2 linked regions of the Azospirillum sp. TSH100 genome follow. The protein of the gene in region 2 binds, or shares a complex with, the protein of the main gene of each other region. Links are inferred from orthologs where the notes say so. Each region holds a gene or a part of one and is shown on either strand. Other genes may lie near its edges.

Region 1 (9,983 bases), on a different replicon or contig from region 2:
AGTCTGCCATGTTGTCGAACCACTGGTCGAAATCATGGCCGCAGGCGCAGTGCAGGGCGTAGACGATCATCGCAGGAGCCTCGAAAAGCGGAATTCCGGCCGCTCTTCTAGCCAGGCGTCCGATGACCCGCCAGGATCTGCATCAATCGCACCCGTCAGCGCGACGTGGTGACCCCAACCCGCGCGCACATCGGCAGCAGCGGGCAGCTGGAGCAGCGCGGCCGTTCGCCGGTGCAGATCCATTTGCCGAAGGGCACCAGCCGCTCGTTGATCTCCACCCAATAGCGTTTGGGCAGCACCGCCAGCAGCGCCGCCATCGTCTTTTCCGGGGTGCGCGCCCGCACATAGCCCCAGCGGTTGGTGATGCGGTGGACATGGATGTCGACCGCCAGCGCCGGGATGCCGAAGCCGACCGCCAGCGTCAGCGCCGCGATCTTCGGCCCCACCCCGTGGAAGCGCATCAGACCGTCCGGCGTGTCGGGCACCTCGCCCTCCTGCTCCTCGACGATGCGGCGGGAGAGGTCGCGGATGTCGCGCGCCTTCGGCTCCGGGAAGGTGGCGCCGTGCAGCAGCTCGACCAGCCGTTCCTCCGGCAGCGCGGCCATCGCGGCGGGGGTGGGGGCGACGGCGAACAGCCGTTCGGCAACCATCAGGCTCGTCTCGTCCCGCGTGCGGGCGGAAATCAGGCTGGCGACCAGCTGCTGGAACGGGGTGGCATAGCCGCGGTCGCGCAGCTCGAACATCGCCGCTTTCGGGTAGGGGGCGACCGCAACCCGCAGGCGGCGGAAGACCTCGTCGATGTCGAAATCCTGGGACGTCGCGGGTTGTACACTCACGAGCGATCGACCTCCGGCGAACGGGCTGCTGATGAGCCCGGTTCGGAAACCGGCCAGTCCCCGCGATTGTTCCGTCTACAGCGCCTTGATCTGCATCTTGATCGGCCCGTCCGCCCGGCCATGGACGAACTGGTCGACATAGGCGTTGCCCGAATTGTCGATGTCGCGGGCGTGGCCGGTCCAGATGATCCGGCCCTGGTAGATCATGGCGATGCGGTCGGCGATCTTGCGGGCCGAGGCCATGTCGTGGGTGATGGTGACCGCGGTGGCGCCGAGATCCTTCACGCACTGCACGATCAGCTCGTTGATCACGTCGGCCATGATCGGGTCGAGGCCGGTCGTCGGCTCGTCGAAGAAGATGATCTCCGGTTCGTCGGCGATGGCGCGGGCAAGGCCGACGCGCTTCTGCATGCCGCCCGACAGCTCCGCCGGCGACAGTTCCGCCACGTCGGGGGTGAGGCCGACGGCGCCCAGCTTGGCGATGGCGATCTCCTTGGCCTGGGCACGCGGCATATGCTCGCCCTGGATCAGGCCGAAGGCGACATTCTCCCAGACCGTCAGGCTGTCGAACAGGGCAGCACCCTGGAACAGCATGCCGAACTTGTGCAGCATCTTCTCGCGCTCGCGCGAGCGCAGCCGGGTGGTCTCGACGCCGTCGACCTGGATCGAGCCGGAATCCGGGGTCAGCAGGCCGAGGATGCTCTTCAGCATCACCGACTTGCCGGTGCCCGACCCGCCGATGACGACCAGCGACTCGCCCTTCGCCACCTCAAGATCGATGCCGTTCAGCACCTTCTTCGGGCCGAAATGCTTGTAGACGTTCTTGAGCGCGATCTTGGGAACGGTCATTTGATGGCGCTCACTTGGTCGAGAAGAAGAGGCCGGTGATGAGGTAGTTCCACACCAGGATCATGATGGAGGCCGACACCACCGCGTTGGTGGTCGCAGCACCCACGCCCTGGGCGCCGCCCTTGGAGTGGTAGCCGTGGTAGCAGCCCATCAGCGCGATCAGGAACCCGAAGATCGCCGCCTTCACCAGACCGGAAATCACGTCGACCGGCTGGAGGAATTCCCAGGTGCGGTTGATGTAGCTGGCGGCGTTGAAGTCCAGCCGGTAGACGCCGACCAGGAAGCCGCCGAACACGCCGATGATGTCGGCCACCACCACCAGCAGCGGCACCATGGTCAGACCGGCGATCAGCCGCGGCGCCACCAGATACTTGTGCGGGTTGGTCGACAGGGTGGACAGCGCGTCGATCTGCTCGGTCACCCGCATGGTGCCGATCTCCGCCGCCATGGCGGCGCCGATGCGGCCGGCGACCATCAGGCCGGCCAGCACCGGACCCAGCTCGCGGGTGATCGACAGCACGACGACGGTGGCGATGGCGCCCTCGGCCTGGAAGCGGGAGAAGCCGCTGTAGCTCTGCAACGCCAGCACCATGCCGGTGAACAGCGCGGTCAGCCCGACCACCGGCAGCGAGTAATAGCCGATGTCGATCATCTGCCGCAGGATCTGGCGCGGATAGAGCGGCGGCCGCACGCAGTGCGACAGGGCGGACCCGGTGAACAGGGCAAGGCGTCCGGTCGCTTCCAGGAAGATCAGGAAGGCCCGGCCGGTGGCGGCGAGGAAACCCATCAGTCGGCCCGCATCCTTGGTTTGAGACTCATTTGGGCGCTGCGGTCATAGCACCGATGAGCGCCGCGGTCATCCTTGGACTTTGCAATGGAGGAGCGAGTTGGGTGTCGCGTTCCGGCGGAGTCCCATTCGCGGTTTCGGGAGCGGCGTGCAGGGCGCGGAGGCATTCGCGAATTTGTTGCATTTCTTCGGAGAATTCATATGTTTTTCGGCCTCATGAGCCTTAAACACACACCTGTCGCACCGATTGACCCAGGCCCTCTTCCTTCGCTGGCGGCGACGGCGAATGGCGTGCGCGCCGTATGGGGTACATCCTTTCCGATCGGAAAGCTTATTTACACCATGAGGGTCGAGGCGGTCGAACTGGAGGAGTACGGGCTGGAGTACTTCTATGATGAGTTGGGGCTGCCTCGGCCCAGCGATGGCGCTGGTCTGTTATTCAAGTTCGACAACTCGGAGAACGAGCTTGAGGAGGGCGCCGCCTACCGGCGGCTGTCTCGCGATAAGAGGCTGTCCATGAAGGAATTCCTTGAACTGGAACGTTTCCTGGTGGGTGGTGTTTTGCGCTACATGGAGGATAACGGTCCTCCGATGATCGTTGGCGTTCCTAATGACTCAAAGCTGGAACGCTGGTACAGTCACCTTGCAACGCGTGTCAACCAACCTGATTTTTGTGTTGAGATGCGTCGGACTGGTTTTCACCCTCGCAGGGTGGCTCTTGTTCGTAGGAGATAGAAATGGGCATCAACATACGCTTTAGCGACGCCAAGAGTGATCTGATGGAGCATATCACCATCAGCCGCGAAGAACATGAGCGGAGCCTGCGCGATCAAATCCGTGCTGGCAAGATGTCCATGCTTGACTATCTTACGCAGTACAAGGGATTTCGCAAGGAACACGCTGAGAAACTGCTCCCGAGCTTCGAGAAGATCATTTTTGGAGTCTAGAGACTCGTGGCGGTATTCCTTCCGCTTTTCGACATATAAAGCGCCCCTTTTGACATGCTCAAGGGGCGCTTTTGTTTTTGCTTCCGCCGACGATGCGCGTCAGCATATGGAGTCAGCCGCTCACGGCGCCGTGATGGCTAGTCTCCCTGCCTCTACTCCTCTCCGCCCACATAATCCCGGTGATAGCGCCGGCCGAGCGAGGTCAGCACTTCGTAGCCGATGGTCCCGGCCTCATCCGCCACCGTGTCGACCGGGCGGTTGGGGCCGATCAGCTCGACCATGCGGCCGGCATGCGCCACCGACTCCGGCAGGCCGGTGATGTCGATGGTGATGAGGTCCATGGAGATCCGCCCGACGATCGGCGCGGCGACGCCATCCACGAAGACATGCCCCTTGCCGCTCAGCGAACGCAGATAGCCGTCGGCATAGCCGACGCCGATGGTGGCGATCCGCGCCGGTCCCGTCACCTTGTGGGCGGCGCCATAGCCGACGGTCATCGGCGCCGCGCAGTTGCGCACCTGAAGCAGCCGCGCGTCCAGCCGCACCGTGCCCTGCATCGGGTTGGGCAGATGCGGCGTCGGGTTGACGCCATAGAGCGCGCAGCCCGGCCGGGCGAGGTCGAAATGATGGTCCTTGCCGTGGAAGATGCCGGACGAGTTGGTGAAGCTCGCCTTCGCCTTCGGCAGCCGGGCAAGTGCCGCGCGGAAGCGCTCCCGCTGCTCCCCGGTCATCGGGTTGTCGAACTCGTCGGCGCAGGCGAGGTGCGTCATCCAATAGCGGACGTCGATCCCCTCCAGCCACTCCGGATGGCCGGCCAGCTCGTCCAGCTCGTCGGGGCCGAGGCCCAGCCGGTTCATGCCGGTGTCGATGTGGATCACCGCCGGCAGCACCTCGCCGCGCGCCGCCGCGAAGGCCCGCCACGCCGCGATCTCGCCCAGATGGTTCAGCACCGGCAGGATGCGCTCGGCGATGAACTCCCCCTCATACCCGGGCGGCAGGCCGCCCAGCGAGAACACCTGCGCCTCGGGCGCCACCGGCTCCAGCGCGCGGCGGACGGCGAGAGCCTCCTCCAACTGGGCGACGACGAAGGTCCGGCAGCCGGCGGCGGCCAGGGCCGGCACCACCCGCGCCACCCCCAGCCCATAGGCGTCGGCCTTGACCACGGCGGAACAGTCCGCCGGAGCCACGCGGTCGCGCAGCTGAGTCCAATTGGCGACGACGGCGCCGAGATCCACGGTAAGGATGGCGCCGGCGCGCGGGGTCTGGTCGCTCGTCACTCTGGTCACTCGTCGGTCTGGTGGTGCTGGTCGAGATCGCCGAACTTGGTGAACTGGCCGTCGAAGTAGAGACGGACGGTGCCGATCGGACCGTGACGCTGCTTGGCGATGATCACCTCGGCGGTGTTGTGCACCTCGCCCAGGCGCTGCTGCCAGCGCTGATAGCGGTCGTTGAACTTGTCGTCGCTCTCGTCGGGCCGGCGCGAGGGCTCGGCGCGCTCAAGATAATACTGTTCACGGAAAACGAACATCACGACGTCGGCGTCCTGCTCGATCGAGCCCGATTCGCGAAGATCGGCCAGCTGCGGACGCTTGTCCTCGCGCAGTTCCACGGCGCGGCTCAGCTGCGACAGCGCCACCACCGGCACGTCCAGCTCCTTGGCGATGGCCTTCAGGCCGCGGGTGATCTCCGAGATTTCCTGCACCCGGTTCTCCGACCCGCGCGAGGACGAACCGCGCAGCAGCTGGAGATAGTCGACCACCACCATGCTGAGTCCCGAGGTCCGCTTCAGCCGGCGGCAGCGGGTGCGCACGGCGGCGACCGACAGGGCCGGCGTGTCGTCGACATAGAAGGGGCAGCGCGCCAGATCCTGGCTGGCCTGGACGAATTTGGGGAAGTCGGTGTCGCGGATCTCGCCGCGGCGGATCTTGTCGCCGGGCACCTGCACCTCGTCGGCGAGGATACGGGTTGCCAGCTGTTCCGCCGACATTTCCAGCGAGAAGAAACCGACCACGCCGCCTTCCTGCCCGCTGGAGCGCATGTGCGCCTTGGCGGCGTTGAAGGCGATGTTGGTGGCCAGCGCCGTCTTGCCCATCGAGGGGCGGCCGGCGAGGATGATGAGGTCCGACGGGTGCAGGCCGCCCAGCTTGCGGTCGATGTCGATCAGGCCGGTGGTGACGCCGGTGACGTGGCTGGAGCGGCGGAAGGCCACCTCCGCCGTGGCGATGGCGTGCTTGACCGACTCGCCGAAGGCCACGAAGCCGCCCTGCACGTCGCCGGTGGAGGCGAGGTCGAACAGCTGCTTCTCCGCCTCGCCGATCTGGTCCAGCGCGGTGATGTCGAGGTCGTGGCGGTACGCCTCGTTCACCATGTCGGTGCCGACCTCGATCAGCTGCCGGCGGATGAACAGGTCGTGGATGGTCTTGCCGTAATCGCCGGCATTGACCACCGTCACCACGTTGGCCGCCAGTTCGGCCAGATAGGCGCTGCCGCCCTCCACCGCCAGTTCGGGATCGTTGTCGAACAGCGACTTCAGGGTGACCGGATTCGCGATCTGGCCGCGGTCGATCATCTTGGTGATGGCGGCGAAGATGCGCTGGTGGGCCGGGTCGTAGAAATGCTCCGGCCGCAGGAACTCGCCGACCTTCTCATAGGCCTTGTTGTTGACCAGGATCGCGCCCAGCAGCGCCTGCTCCGCCTCCTCGTTGTTGGGGGGCGTGCGGTACTCGGCCGTCGGCTTGACCGCGGCGGAGGGGCGGGGATCGAACAGCGATGAGGTCTGGTTGCTCATGACGGACACAGTATCAGAAACAGAACGCGAACGCTTGGTGAAGGGCGGAAGGCTCTCCACAAAAGCTGTGCACAGAAGTTATCCACAAGCTGGGAAGTCTGGGGATAACCGTGGGAAGGGCTTTGAAGATGCCTCAGAGCTTGCGGGGCTGGACCGGCTGGGCGGCGTCCGGCAACGCCTCCAGCGCCTGGAACACGCCGTCGATGTGGTCGGCGACGCGGTAGAGGGCGGAGCGGTCGATGCGGGCGAAGCCCTGGGCCACCATGTGGTCGATCAGCCCGAGCAGCGGGCGCCAGTAGCCGTCGACGTCGGCGATGACGATCGGCTTGTCGTGCAGTTGCAGCTGCTTCCAGGTCAGGATCTCGAAGGCCTCGTCCAGCGTGCCCAGCCCGCCCGGCAGGATGACGAAGGCGTCCGACCGCTCCACCATCATGCGCTTGCGGGTGTGCATGCTGTCGACGACATGCAGCTCGGTCAGGCCGGTGTGCTCGACCTCGGCCGACTGGATGTGTTCCGGGATGATGCCGACCACCTCGCCGCCGGCGGCGATGGCGGCGTCGGCGGCGATCCCCATCAGCCCGACCCGGCCGCCGCCATAGACCATGCGGATGCCGCGCCGCGCCAGCCCGTCGCCCAGCGCGTGGGCGGCGTCCTTGTGGACATCGGCGACACGGGCGGAGGCGCCGCAATAGACGCAGACGGACGACAGGCTCTTCATCGCGGGTCACCCCTTTCTCACCACCGCCATCCAAGGGAGGCGGGGCCTTGTAAAAATCTGGCGAATGCCATGGAATATCGGGTGGGGCCGGCGCGTCAACAGCGGCACAAGCACCGTTAAGCCACGGCATCATCGGGAGGGACCACATGAGCAACCGGGTCGTCAATGTTCTTGCGGCGGCATCCGTCGCCGGTCTGATGTTCACGCTGTTCGGCATGTCGGCGGGCGCCGCCGGCGCCGCCGATCCGGCCGAGCAGGTCAAGGAGCGGCAACAGACCATGAAGAAGCTGGGCGGCGGCATGGGCGCCGTCGCCAAGTTCGTGAAGAACGAGGGCGGCACCGCCGAGGACGCGGCCAAGGGCGCGGAAGCCGTGCTGGCGGTGTCCAAGATGGACCCGAAGAAGGTCTTCCCCGAGGGCACCGCCGTCGGCGTGGGCGACAGCGCCGCCAAGCCGGAGCTGTGGAAGAACTGGGCCGAGACGCAGAAATACTGGAGCGCCGTCCAGCCGGCGGCCGAGAAGCTCGACGCCGCCATCAAGACCGGCGACCGCGCGCAGATCGCCCAGGCGCTCGGCGCCACCTCCAAGACCTGCGGGAGCTGCCACGAGGACTTCCGCGTCAAGAAGAACTGACCGGTGCGGCGCGTCCTGACCGCCGCCGCCCTGCTGCTGCCGCTCGCCTTCGCGGGCGGCAGCGCGCGTGCCGCCGGCGAGGCTCCTCCGAACGGCGCGGCGAACGATGCGGTCGGCCGGGGCGCCTACATCTTCAACGCCGCCGGCTGCCTCGGCTGCCACACCGACGAGAAGGGCGGCGGCAAGCCGCTGGCCGGCGGCCGGGCGCTGGTGACTCCCTTCGGCACCTTCTACACCCCCAACATCACCGCGGATCCGGTGAACGGCATCGGCCGCTGGAGCGATGCCGACTTCATCCGCGCCGTCCGCGAGGGCGTGCGGCCGGACGGTGCCGCGCTGTTCCCGGCCTTTCCCTATGCCAGCTACACGCGGATGACCGACCGCGACCTGCTGGATCTGAAGGCATATCTGCTCAGCCTGCCGGCGGCTCCGACCGCCAACAGGCCGCACGACCTGTCGCCGCCCTTCTCCTGGCGCTTCATGGTGCCGGTCTGGCAGTGGATGTACCTGACCCCCGGTCCGGTGCCCGATGACCCCGCCAAACCGCCAGCCTGGAACCGCGGGCGTTATCTGGTCGATGCGCTGGGCCATTGCGCCGAATGCCACAGCCCGCGCACCCAGCTCGGCGGGCTCGATTCCGATCGCTATCTCGCCGGCAATCCGCAGGGCCCCGACAACGACAAGGTGCCGGGCATCACCGGCTCCAAGACCAAGGGCAAGGGGATCGGCGGCTGGTCGGACGGCGATCTTGCGCTGTTCCTGGAGGCCGGCCTGACCCCGGACGGCGATGTCGCCGGCGGAGCCATGGGCGAGGTGGTGCGCAACACCACGTCGAAGCTGACCGCCGACGACCGCGCCGCCATCATCGCCTATCTGAGGACGGTTCCGGCCAAGGAGTGATACCGGGTCCGGAAAGTCCTGACTTTCCGGACCCGGTATCGGCCGCGACCGCGGGCGCGCGCCGATGGGTGCGAAGCCTGCGTGGCGTATGAACGCAGCGGTCAGAATTTTTCTGACCGCGTATGAGGTCTGCCGGCAACAGGCGCCGATTTGGTGCGGAATTCTGATCCGTTGGGGCAATCGAGCCCGTTTGGCGGATGGTTTCGCGCCAACGGCGCCATTCTTTTGCGACCTGTCCTTCTGCTATAGTCAGTCATCCCGCCAGTGTGGCGGGCCGCCGGATGGGTGCTCAGGTGAAACGAAACGCGTTGTTCGCAGCTTTGGGCGTGGCTCTGATGGGCGGAGCGGCGGCGATCGCCCTGTGGCCTGCCGGCAAACCGGCCGATAAGCCGGCGAGTGGGCCGGTGACCCTGGCCTCCGCTCCTGCTGCTGTTCCGGCCGCGGCCCCGATTGCGCCCCAGTCTGCCGCTTCCCAATCTGCGGCTTCCCAGTCTGCGGCTTCCCAGTCTGCCGCCGCACCGGCGCAGCCCGCCGCCAAGCCGGAACCGGCGAAGGAACCGGCCAAGCCGGCCGCTCCCAGCTTCGACGTGGTGCGGGTGGCGCCGGACGGGGCGACGGTGATGGCCGGCCGCGCCGCGCCGGGGGCCGAGGTGACGGTCACCGACGGCGGCAGCACGGTCGCCTCGGCCAAGGCCGACCAGCGCGGCGAATGGGTGATGCTGCCCGACAGGCCGCTGGCGCCCGGCACCCGCGAACTGAACCTGACCGAAACCCGCCCCGGTGCCGATGCGCCGCTGCCCGCCGACAAGGTGGTCGTGGTGATGGTGCCCGAACCGGCGGTGAAGCCCGCACCCGAGTCGCCCGCCGTACCCGCTTCGGCGCCGCCCGTTTCGGCACCGGCTGCGCCGGCATTGACCGCTCCGGTCGCCGTGGCGGTGCCGCGCGACGGGCTGGCCGGCGCGGCGCCGGCCATGGGCGGCAGTTCGATTCTCCAGGCGCCGCCGGTGCCCGACAACGGGGCGCCCGCGCCGCCGGGGGGCGTGTCGGTGGAGACGATGGACTATGATCCCGCCGGCCGGGTGGCGCTCGGCGGACGGGCGGCGCCCAACAGCGCGGTGCAGCTCTATCTCGACAACATCCTCGTCGGCAGCGCCCACAGCGACCCCAAGGGCAACTGGCGCCTGACCCCGGAAAAGCTGATCGACCCCGGCCTCTACACCCTGCGCGCCGATCAGGTCACGCTGTCGGGCAAGGTGACGGCGCGGGCCGAACTGCCGGTCCAGGTCTCCGCCATGCCGGCATCCGCCACCGACGGGCGCAACGTCGTCGTCCAGCCCGGCAACAGCCTGTGGCGGCTGGCCCGCCGCACCTATGGCGACGGCATGCTCTACACCACCATCTACACCGCCAACCGCGAGCAGATCCGCGACCCGGACATGATCTATCCCGGCCAGATCTTCACCCTGCCGCAGGTGAATTGAGGGGGCGCGTCCCCCCGCCGGGTACGATCAGTCCGCGGGCATCCG
Region 2 (10,137 bases):
GGTGCGGCCGATGTCGTCATCGTCGAGGTTGCCCGACGAACGGCCTTCGCCCTCGCCGCCGGCCTCGCCGCTGTTCTCCGAATCCTGCTCTTCCGATTCGACGATGTTGATGCCCATTTCGGACAGCATCGCCATCGTGTCTTCGATCTGCTCGGACGAGGACGAATCCTGCGGCAGCGCTGCGTTCAGCTCGTCATAGGTGACATACCCGCGCTCCTTGCCACGGGCGATCATCTTCTTGACGGCCAAACCCATGCCGTCCATCAGAGGACCGTCTGCGGATTCCTCCCGCGTTTCGGAAACTTCCACGCTGTTCGCAGCTTTCGTGGCCATGCGATCGGTGCCCCCGCATTACCCCAGTGAATAAAGACGAAAGGAGCGCCCGGTCCCGGTTGCCCGGCCCGTCCGCCCCACCCCCAAACCATGTATCTACCCAGAACCCGCCATCACAGAACCTGTCATGCGGCCCCGTCCTGTTGCCCTGTACCCGTAAACCGAGTACTCATCAACCGATGACCGATTGGCGACGATATGCATCGTCAACCGTCAGACATCGTCAAAGTCACTGTCCGCGATACCCAGGCCGGACTTTATGACCTCCTGCTGAAGAGCCACGACCCTCGCGAAGTTGGCCTCGCTGTTGTCACGGGTCAGAGCCGCCTTCGCTTCCCTAAGATCGTCGAGCACCCGCTCGTGATGCAGATGCCGCCACGCAGGCCACCATCCCTTCCGTGCATCCTCCGTGGAGGCGTCCGGACGGGCGAAGCCGGCATGGACATAGGTCGACTCGCTTAGCAAAGCACCGACCATCGTCTCATGGCCGGCGGATGACAAGTGGCGACAAAGCGCAGCGGCGTCAAGTGTCGAGTCGTGGTTGCGGTCGTCGGAGAGGCATTCCATGACCGCCCAGCGCAGTTTTTCCAGTTCCGGGTCACCGAATGGCAACAGCCCCAGCGGCTCGGCCAGTTCGCCGAACAGGTCCGGATGGTTGATCAGCGTCGCCAGCAGGACGCGCTCCCGCATGGAGGCAAGGCGGGACGCACGGCCGCGCCCCTCCCCCACCGGCTTGGAGGTCAGGCGTCCCGGCGTGCCCGGTACATGGCGGCGCGGCGCTTCGCCGAAGCGACCCCGCCCCTGCCCCGGCACCCACGGCCCGCGGTTGTAGCCCTGCCGCACCGGGGCGAAGGCCTCGTCGACGCGGCGGCGCATCTCGGTGCGGTAGAAGCTCTGGACGTCGCGGTCGGCGATGGTGGCGACGCGGGCCTCCAGCGCCGCCTTCACCGCGGCCTTGGCCTCCGGCGTATCGGTCGGCCGGCCTTCGCTCTCCATCCGCCATAGCGCGTCGGACAGCGGGATCGCCGCTTCCAGCACCGCCCCCATCGCCTTCGGACCCTGGGCGCGGATCAGGCTGTCGGGATCCTCCCCATCCGGCAGGAAGGCGACGCGGGCCGACTGGCCGGGGGCGAGGTGCGGCAGGATGCGCTCCACCGCCCGCCACGCCGCGCGCCGGCCCGCATTGTCGCCGTCGAAGCACAGAAAGGGCACCTTCTCCGCCGCCGGGATCAGCTTCCACAACTCCTGCACCTGGGTCTCGGTCAGCGCGGTGCCCAGCGGGGCCACCGCCCCCTCGAATCCGGCGCGGACCAGCGCGATCACGTCCATGTAGCCTTCGGCGACGATCACCGGCTTGCCGTCCGCCGCCGCCTGCCGGGCCCGCGACAGGCCGTAGAGCAGCGTGCCCTTGTGGAAGAGCGGCGTGTCGGCGGTGTTGACGTATTTCGGCCCGTCACCCTCCAGGATGCGGCCGCCGAAAGCGACCACCTGCCCGCGCCTGTCGGTGACCGGGAACATGACGCGGTTGCGGAAGAAGCTGTAGGGCGACCGGCCGTCGTCCGGCCGCTTCAGCAGCCCGGCATTGACCATGTCGTCGTCGGAAAAGCCCTGTTTGCCGAGATAGGTCCGCAACGCGTTCGAATCACCGGGCGCAAAGCCCAGCCGGAAGCGGGCGATGGTCTCGCCATCCAGCCCGCGCCGCAGGAAATAGTCCAGCCCCGGCCGCCCGGCGGCTGTGTGAAGCTGCTGCTCGAACCAGCGCGTCGCCTGCTCGACAAGGTCATGCAGGGTCTTGCGCTTCTCGTAGCGCTGCCGGTCCTCCTCGGTCGGACGCGGCACCGGCAGCCCGGCCTCTCCCGCCAGATGCTCGACAGCCTCGGGGAAGCCGAGATTGTCGTGGCGCATGACGAAGCCGATGATGTCGCCATGGGCCCCGCAGCCGAAGCAATGGAAGAAGCCCTTCTGGTCATTGACGTAGAAGGACGGCGACTTCTCATTGTGGAAGGGACAGGGCGCCTTGTACTCCCGCCCGGCGCGAATCAGCCGCAACCGCTTGGAGACCACTTCCGACAGGGTCAGCCGGGTGCGCAGTTCTTCCAGGAATTGGGGCGGGAAGGCCATGGTCGAACGGTCACCGGGCTACAGAGGGCATCAGGCGGAGGCGATGGGCGCTAGGCTATAGCAGAGGCATAGTATGGGAACCAGCGCCGCCGCCCCCAAGGGCGCAGATGGCGCAGGTCAGTCAGGTTGCCTGACGAGATGCGTCCCGGCATAGAGTCTGCTCAGGAGAACCTCATAGCCGATACTTTCCAGACCCAGCGCATCATCCGCCATGATCACCGATGGGCTCTCCGGCCAGCTTCCGTCCGCCTGCCGGCGCAGAAGCTCCGCACCGATCCCGGCCGTCCACAGCACCAAAATCTCACGGACCGACGGCAGCGTGGTGTAGGTCCAGACATTCTCCCAGGTCTCGGCCTCGTTGCTGGGCGAGAGGATCTCGATCAGCAGGACCGGATCGGGCAGCGTCCGCAGTCCCCGTTCGTCGGGGGTGCAGGTCACGCCCAGGTCAGGGATACGCATGTTGTGGCTGGAGCGGACTCGGGGCTGCACACCGGGCGCGGTCACTATGTGGCAGCCGGGCGCCCGGTCGGCCAGATGATTTCCGATCAGACGGGCGACCGTGCTTTGCAGGATGCCGTGGGTGATGCTCGCCGGCGCCATGGCGCGCGGTTCGCCATTCACCAACTCGTACCGCGTGTCGGTGCCGTCGCCGTTCCAGTCCAGGAACTCCGCGACGGTCATGCGTGAGAAAGTGGGCTTGCGGACCGCGACCATTCCACCGTCCTCCCGACTGCTGCACGCCACCCCGGGGCGCAAGCCTAGCCTCGGGTTCCCCCTCGGCGGCCAGCGCCCCTTCGGCCCGGCCTTACTTGCCGGACAACCGCGCCTTCACCAGACCGCCGGCCTTGGCGAAGTCCATTTGGCCGGCATGGCGGGCCTTCAGCTCGGCCATCACCTTGCCCATGTCCTTGATGCTGACCGCACCCAGTTCGGTGACGATGGCGTCGATGGCGGCGCCGGCCTCCTCGTCGCTCATCTGCTTCGGCAGGAAGCGTTCGATGACCGCGATCTCCTCGCGCTCCTGCTGGGCCAGTTCGGGACGGCCGCCCTGCTCGTACAGCCCCGCCGATTCGTTGCGCTGCTTCACCAGGGTCTGCAGCATCGACAGGATCTCCGCCTCGTCAATGCCGTCGGTCACGCCGCGGGTGCGGGCGGCGATGTCGCGGTCCTTCAGGCCGGCGAGGATCATGCGAATGGTGGACACCGCGCGCTGGTCCTTCGCGCGCATCGCATCCTTGAGGCTGTCGGTGAACTGCGTGCGCAGCGTCATGTCCTGTCTTCCTTGCTTCGTCGGGCCGGGAAAGGAGGCTCCAGCCGGACAGCCGACTATTCCGAAAATGGCCGCCGATTTCCATGGCAAAAGCCCCGGCCAGCGAATGGGCGGCCCGCACCACCCGACTTTGTCGGCGGATCAGGGCCGCCTTGCAAAGCTATTGCTGGAAATCGGGCGTCCAATCGTCATATAGGATGTCCGGCCCATCCGATCAGCCCACTCGATCCCACGTCATCGCCCATTCCGGCGGAGGTGGGGTGCGAGCGGCTACGTGTGCGCGCCCGGCGGGACGCTAGGCCGTCGCCGTTCCGCCGATCACCCGATCCGTCGCCGGCCGCGGTTTTTGGGAAGGTTCACTGGAATGACTCTCGCCACTCCCCCCTCCGACAATGCGGTTCACACCGGCGTCCTGGTCCTGGCCGACGGCACCGTGTTCCGCGGCCGAGGCATCGGCGCCACGGGGGATTCGGTGGGCGAGGTGTGCTTCAACACCTCCATGACCGGCTATCAGGAGATCCTGACCGATCCCAGCTATGCCGGCCAGATCATCACCTTCACCTTCCCGCACATCGGCAACACCGGCGCCAACGCCGAAGACATCGAGACGATCACGCCCGCCGCACGCGGCCTGATCCTGCGCGCCGACATCACCGACCCGTCCAACTGGCGCGCCACCCGCCATCTGGACGACTGGCTGAAGAGCTACGGCCTCGTCGGCCTGGCCGGCATCGACACCCGCCGGCTGACCCGCCGCATCCGCGATCTGGGCGCGCCCAACGGCGTCGTCGCCCATGCGCCTGACGGCAAGTTCGACATCGAGGCGCTGGTCGCCAAGGCCAAGGGCTGGCCGGGTCTGGAGGGCATGGATCTGGCCAAGGACGTGTCCTGCCGCCAGACCTATGACTGGACCGAGGCCGGCTGGACCATCGGCGGCGGCTACGCCACCCAGGACAAGCCGCAGTACCATGTCGTCGCCATCGACTATGGCGCCAAGCGCAACATCCTGCGCTGCCTCGCCGCCGCCGGCTGCAAGGTGACGGTGGTTCCGTCCACCGCCACGGTCGAGGACGTGATGCGCCACCAGCCGGACGGCGTCTTCCTGTCCAACGGCCCCGGCGACCCCGCCGCCACCGGCGAATATGCCGTGCCGACCATCAAGGGCCTGCTCGACACCGGTGTGCCGATGTTCGGCATCTGCCTCGGCCACCAGATGCTGTCGCTGGCGCTGGGCGCCAAGACCACCAAGATGCAGCAGGGCCACCGCGGCGCCAACCATCCGGTCAAGGATCTCGCCAGCGGCCGGGTGGAGATCACCAGCCAGAACCACGGCTTCGTCGTGGTGCCGGAAACCCTGCCGGCCGACGCCGAGGTCACCCATGTCAGCCTGTTCGACGGCACCAACGAGGGCATCCGCCTGAAGGGCAAGCCTGTCTTCTCGGTGCAGTACCACCCGGAAGCCTCGCCCGGTCCGCAGGACAGCCACTATCTGTTCGACCGCTTCGTCCAGCTGATCGCCGAGAAGAAGGCGGCCTGAAACCGGACAGGGTTCGTTGGAGAATGGGGGAGTCGCGATGGCGGCTCCCCTTTTTCATTGGAGTACCGACCTGTCACAGCCATCTTGGCCGGCCGACCGATCAGACCATATGGTTTGGAATGCGCCTGCCAGATCATCGCTTCGCCACCAGTCCTGCGCCGGTGACCCGGTCCGACCGTCCCGCCTGCCCGCTCTGCGGCCGGCCCATGGTGCCCGGCGCCAGCCTGAACGAACACCATCTCGTCCCCCGCACCTATGGCGGACGGGAGACGGTGACGATGCACCGCATCTGCCATGCGAAGATCCATGCGGTGCTGACCGAACAGCAGTTGCGCGACCAGTATCACGGGATCGATGCGCTTCGCGGCCATCCCGACATCGCCGCCTTCATCGGCTGGGTCCGCCGCAAACCGCCAGAGTACGTTGACGGTCACGCCACCGACCGCCGGCGGCGCAAGCGCTGAGGGGTCTTCAGCCCTGGCGAACGGTCCGCCGCGTGGCGGGCTTCGGCAGGTAATTGCGCGCCTCGCCGTTGCACACCCGGCTGACCCGCTCATACTCCTCGACGGTGTCGACCTGGGCCTGCCGACGGTCGCGTTCGCGGCCGAAGTCCTGCATGATCCGCCGCATCGCCGATTCGAGCGGACGGCGGATCGCCGCCATCGCCTGCGACTGGCTGCGGGACCGGACCGGCGCCATCCCCGCGATCACCTGATCCAACTGGCTGCGGATCTGCGGCATCATCTCCTGAAGGAGAGCCTCGTCCACCGCGACATGGCGCATCTCGTGGGCCAGAACCTCGCCATACAGACATGAATTGGCCGGTATCTCCCTGGCGACATGGACGACGCGCTGCTGGAAGCCGAAGCTGATCGTCAGGGCGCTGGCCGACGCGCAGTAGGTGCCGTCGCCCATCGTCTTGAACAGGGCGGACACTTGCGATTGTTCACCATAACGCGCCTGGGTCAGTCCGAGCACATGGCTGTCGGCGGCGCTGACCGGTCCCGGCGTGCGTCCCGGCAGGCGGGTGAGCTGCGCAATCGTCAGCGCATCGTCGCGCTGGATCGGCGCCAGCACGGTTTCGAGATCCAGCTTAGCCGGCGGAAAACCGGAGCAACCGCTGGCCTGTGCCGCGGCCGGTGAGGCTGCCAGCAGCATGCCCAGAATGGCAAGGAACAGGAGGCGAACGGTCATTCCGGCACTGTTACCGGGAAACCCTTCGCCCACAAGAGAATTGACGGCAAGAGAGACGAAGGGGAAGAGGGGCGCCACTGACAGGCCCTCCTCCCCTCACCTTCTCAATGCTGCGACGGGAACAGGAAGCGCGCCTTCAGCGTGCCTTCGATGGCGCGCAGGTCGTTCACGACCTCCAGCTCTTCGACGTCGCCGTTGACGTCCACCACCACATAGCCCAGCTCCGGATCGGTCTGGAGATACTGGGCGGCGATGTTCAGGTCACGGCCGGAGAACACCTCGTTCACCTTGCGCAGGATGCCGGGGCGGTTCTCGTGGACGTGCAGGAAGCGGGTGCAGCCGGCCTGGACCGGCAGCGCCACCTGCGGGAAGTTGACCGCGCCGACGGTGGAGCCGTTGTCCGAATATTCGAGCAGCTTCTGCGCCACCTCGGTGCCGATGTTGGCCTGGGCCTCCATCGTCGAGCCGCCGATGTGCGGGGTCAGGATGGCGGTCTTGATGCCGCGCAGCGCACTCTGGAATTCTTCCTTGTCCGAGCCGGGCTCGACCGGGAAGACGTCGATGGCGGCACCCAGGATGTGGCCGGAGTTCATCGCGGCGGCCAGCGCCTCGATCTCCACCACCTGCCCGCGGGCGGCGTTGATCAGGTGGCTGCCCTTCTTCATGGCGGCCAGTTCGCGCTCGCCGATCATGTTCCGGGTCTGCGGGGTATCCGGCACATGCAGGGTCACCACGTCGGACACCGACAGCAGCTCCTCCAGCGAGTCGCAGGCGCGGGCATTGCCGAGAGCCAGCTTGCGCACGGTGTCGTAGAAGCGGACCTGCATGCCCATGGCTTCGGCCAGGATCGACACCTGGGTGCCGATATGGCCATAGCCGACGATGCCCAGCGTCTTGCCGCGGATCTCGTAGCTGTCCTTGGCCGACTTCATCCAGCCGCCGCCATGAACCAGCTGCGACTTCTCGAAGATGCCGCGCATCAGCATGATGATCTCGCCGATCACCAGCTCCGCCACCGACCGGGTGTTGGAATAGGGGGCGTTGAACACCGGCACGCCCTGGCGCCGCGCCGCCTTCAGGTCGACCTGGTTGGTGCCGATGCAGAAGCAGCCGACGGTGATCAGCTTGTTCGCCGCCTCCAGCACCTTGGCGGTCAGATGGGTGCGCGAGCGGATGCCCAGGATGTGGACCGAGCCGATGCGCTCCAGCAGTTCATCCTCGTCCAGCGCGCGCGGCAGCCGCTCGACGGAGGCGTAACCACCGCGGGCCAGCTCGTCGATGGCGTTGTCGTGAACACCTTCCAGCAGAAGGATGTTGATCTTGTCCTTGGAGAGCGAGAGCTTGGTCACGGCCGGCTTCCGTATCTGGGCATCGGTTCTGTTCCGCAAGGCCCGCCCACCGGGAAAACGGCGCGTCTGGGCCCTTCGGAAAAGCGAGCGCGCAAAATAATACCAAAGCCGGCCCTTGTCACCTGAGGGATGTTGCGCCGCGGCGTCCGTTTCCGCATGCCGGATTGGCGCGCAACGCGGGTTGGGTGTATCAGTCTGACCGCTCTTCAAACTTGGAAACCCTGTCATGAGCGACGTGACGATCTATCACAACCCGCGTTGCAGCAAATCGCGCGAGACGCTGGAGCTTCTGCGCTCCCGCGGTGTCGAGCCGACGGTGATCGAGTATCTGAAGACCCCGCCCAGCACGGCGGAACTGTCGGTCCTCCTCGCCAAGCTGGGCAAGGGGCCGCGCGACATCACCCGTGCCAAGGAAGCGGCGGAGGCCGGTCTGCCCAAGGATCTCGATGGCGAGGCGCTGGTCGCCGCTCTGTCCGCCAACCCGGCCGCCATCGAGCGCCCCATCGTGGTCAAGGGCGACCGCGCCCGCGTCGGCCGCCCACCGGAGTCGGTCCTCGACCTGCTCTGACCCCTCATTCCCGCCTCTGACCGGAGCCAGCCGCCCGTGACCACCAAACACACCCCAGCCGCCGCGGCCGCCGAGCTGAAGACGATCCGCGATTTCCTGCGCTACGGCGTCAGCCGCTTCAACGAGGCCGATCTGGATTACGGCCACGGCACCACCACGGCCTTCGACGAGGCGGTGTTCCTGGTGCTGGAAACGCTGCACCTGCCGGTCGACCAGCTCGACCCCTATCTGGACGCCCGCCTGACCGCGGCGGAGCGCGAGGCGGTGGCCGGCATCCTCCATGCCCGCATCGACACCCGCAAGCCGGCGCCCTACCTGCTGAACAAGGCCTATATCCAGGGCATTCCCTTCTATGTGGACGAGCGGGTGATCGTCCCGCGCTCCTACATCGGCGAACTGCTGTTTTCCGACCTGTTCGGCGGCGATGATTTCACGCTGGTGGAGGATCCGACCTCGGTCGAGCGGGTGCTGGATCTGTGCACCGGGTCCGGTTGCCTCGCCATCCTGGCCGCCCGCATCTTCCCCGAGGCCCAGGTCGACGCGGTGGACCTGTCGCCCGACGCGCTGGAGGTGGCGAAGCGCAACGTCGCCGACAGCGGCTTCGAGGACCGCATAGCCCTGCATCACGGCGACCTGTTCGCTCCGCTGAAAACGCGGAAGTATGACGTCATCATCACCAACCCGCCTTATGTCGATGCCGAGTCGATGGATGCCCTGCCGCCGGAATTCCGTGCCGAGCCGGAGATGGCGCTGGCCGGTGGCGACGACGGGTTGGAGATCGTCCGCCGTATCCTGAAGGAAGCACCCAAGCACCTGACACCGGAGGGCGGCCTGCTGTGCGAGTTCGGCACCGGCCGCGAGATCCTGGAGGCGGAGTATCCGCATCTGGACTTCCTGTGGCTGCAAACAGCCAACAGCTTCGGCGAGGTGTTCTGGCTGACGCGGGATCAGCTGAAGGCTGGGAAGTGATGTGGGGGTTGGGGAGACGGCGGAAGCCCCTCCCCGGAACCCTTTCCCCGCCCGCCGGTTGTCCCCTCGCGATGCTGCGCCGCAGCAGCAGCCTGAGAGGACAACCGCCATGACCGACCGCCACTCCACCATGCTCACGACTCTGGGCCTCACCGCGCTGACCCTGGGCGGCTTGGCCATCGCCAACAGCCTGGCGGCGCGCGCAGCCGAGCGTCGCTATCCCCCGGAAGGCCGCTTCCTCACCGTCGATGGCGTCCGGCTGCACTATATGGAAGCCGGCGAAGGTCCGCCGGTCGTGCTGCTGCATGGCAATGTCTCCGCCCTCGGTGATTCGCTGGCGAGCGGGCTGTTCCAACGGCTGGCACGGAGCCACCGGGTGATCGCCTTCGACCGCCCCGGCATGGGCCACAGCGAGCGGCCCCACGACCGCGAATGGACGCCTGAGGATCAGGCCGATCTCCTGGCCCGGGCCTTTGCCGCGCTGAACATCGAGAAGGCCGTGGTGGTCGGCCACTCCTATGCCACCCTGGTGGCGCTGGCGCTGGCGCTCGACCACCACCGCGTGGTGAAGGGGCTGGTGTTGCTGGCCGGCTATTATTTCCCGACCAGACGGGTCGACACGGTTCTGGTGGCGCCGTTGACGACGCCGGTGCTGGGCGGCCTGCTGCGCCACACCCTGTCGCCGCCGGTTTCCAAGGCAATGATGCCGGGACTGCTGAAGACGCTGTTCTCGCCGCGCCCGGTACCGGAGCATCTGACGGAGAGTTTTCCCGCCGCCCTGACCACCCGGCCCGGC

Evidence for each region.
Region 1: the proteins of dnaG (region 2) and E6C72_RS30035 are in contact, whole or in part, in a crystal structure (PDB 2R6A), measured with the Geobacillus stearothermophilus proteins. The link is inferred for Azospirillum sp. TSH100 from one-to-one orthologs. Residues at the interface, in WP_049624496.1 of Geobacillus stearothermophilus: Lys456, Leu457, Leu458, Pro459, Ala460, Asn463, Ala464, Leu467, Leu535, Leu536, Ile537, Ala538, Gln544, Glu545, Asp548, Tyr549, His552; in WP_033016901.1 of Geobacillus stearothermophilus: Ser13, Glu15, Ala16, Gln18, Glu91, Leu92, Asp94, Ala95, Val96, Pro97, Thr98, Ala99, Ala100, Asn101, Tyr104, Tyr105, Ile108.

The regions. Positions count from the first base shown.
Region 1 is NZ_CP039639.1:465,708-475,690, reverse strand. The notes cover bases 3,955-6,768. They hold E6C72_RS30035 (replicative DNA helicase), read right to left. Parts: upstream 6,208-6,768; coding sequence 4,702-6,207; downstream 3,955-4,701. Other genes in these bases: E6C72_RS30030 (TIGR00730 family Rossman fold protein), read right to left, coding at 6,341-6,768; alr (alanine racemase), read right to left, coding at 3,955-4,696. Outside these bases: E6C72_RS30070 (DUF1178 family protein), read right to left, coding at 1-70; nth (endonuclease III), read right to left, coding at 156-836; E6C72_RS30060 (ABC transporter ATP-binding protein), read right to left, coding at 912-1,685; E6C72_RS30055 (ABC transporter permease), read right to left, coding at 1,696-2,472; E6C72_RS30050 (hypothetical protein), read left to right, coding at 2,674-3,207; E6C72_RS30045 (hypothetical protein), read left to right, coding at 3,210-3,419; more of alr, read right to left, coding at 3,572-3,954; more of E6C72_RS30030, read right to left, coding at 6,769-6,925; E6C72_RS30025 (cytochrome c), read left to right, coding at 7,072-7,557; E6C72_RS30020 (cytochrome c), read left to right, coding at 7,561-8,457; E6C72_RS30015 (LysM peptidoglycan-binding domain-containing protein), read left to right, coding at 8,751-9,938; E6C72_RS30010 (hypothetical protein), read right to left, coding at 9,966-9,983. UniProt on the Escherichia coli protein: The main replicative DNA helicase, it participates in initiation and elongation during chromosome replication. Travels ahead of the DNA replisome, separating dsDNA into templates for DNA synthesis.
Region 2 is NZ_CP039634.1:1,809,147-1,819,283, reverse strand. The notes cover bases 1-2,968. They hold dnaG (DNA primase), read right to left. Parts: upstream 2,455-2,968; coding sequence 547-2,454; downstream 1-546. Other genes in these bases: E6C72_RS08695 (Uma2 family endonuclease), read right to left, coding at 2,572-2,968; rpoD (RNA polymerase sigma factor RpoD), read right to left, coding at 1-333. In the rest of the region: more of E6C72_RS08695, read right to left, coding at 2,969-3,168; E6C72_RS08690 (GatB/YqeY domain-containing protein), read right to left, coding at 3,260-3,724; E6C72_RS32700 (TetR/AcrR family transcriptional regulator C-terminal domain-containing protein), read left to right, coding at 3,808-4,023; carA (glutamine-hydrolyzing carbamoyl-phosphate synthase small subunit), read left to right, coding at 4,089-5,261; E6C72_RS08680 (HNH endonuclease), read left to right, coding at 5,381-5,725; E6C72_RS08675 (hypothetical protein), read right to left, coding at 5,733-6,455; serA (phosphoglycerate dehydrogenase), read right to left, coding at 6,560-7,804; arsC (arsenate reductase (glutaredoxin)), read left to right, coding at 8,031-8,372; prmB (50S ribosomal protein L3 N(5)-glutamine methyltransferase), read left to right, coding at 8,409-9,341; E6C72_RS08655 (alpha/beta fold hydrolase), read left to right, coding at 9,451-10,137. UniProt on the Escherichia coli protein: RNA polymerase that catalyzes the synthesis of short RNA molecules used as primers for DNA polymerase during DNA replication.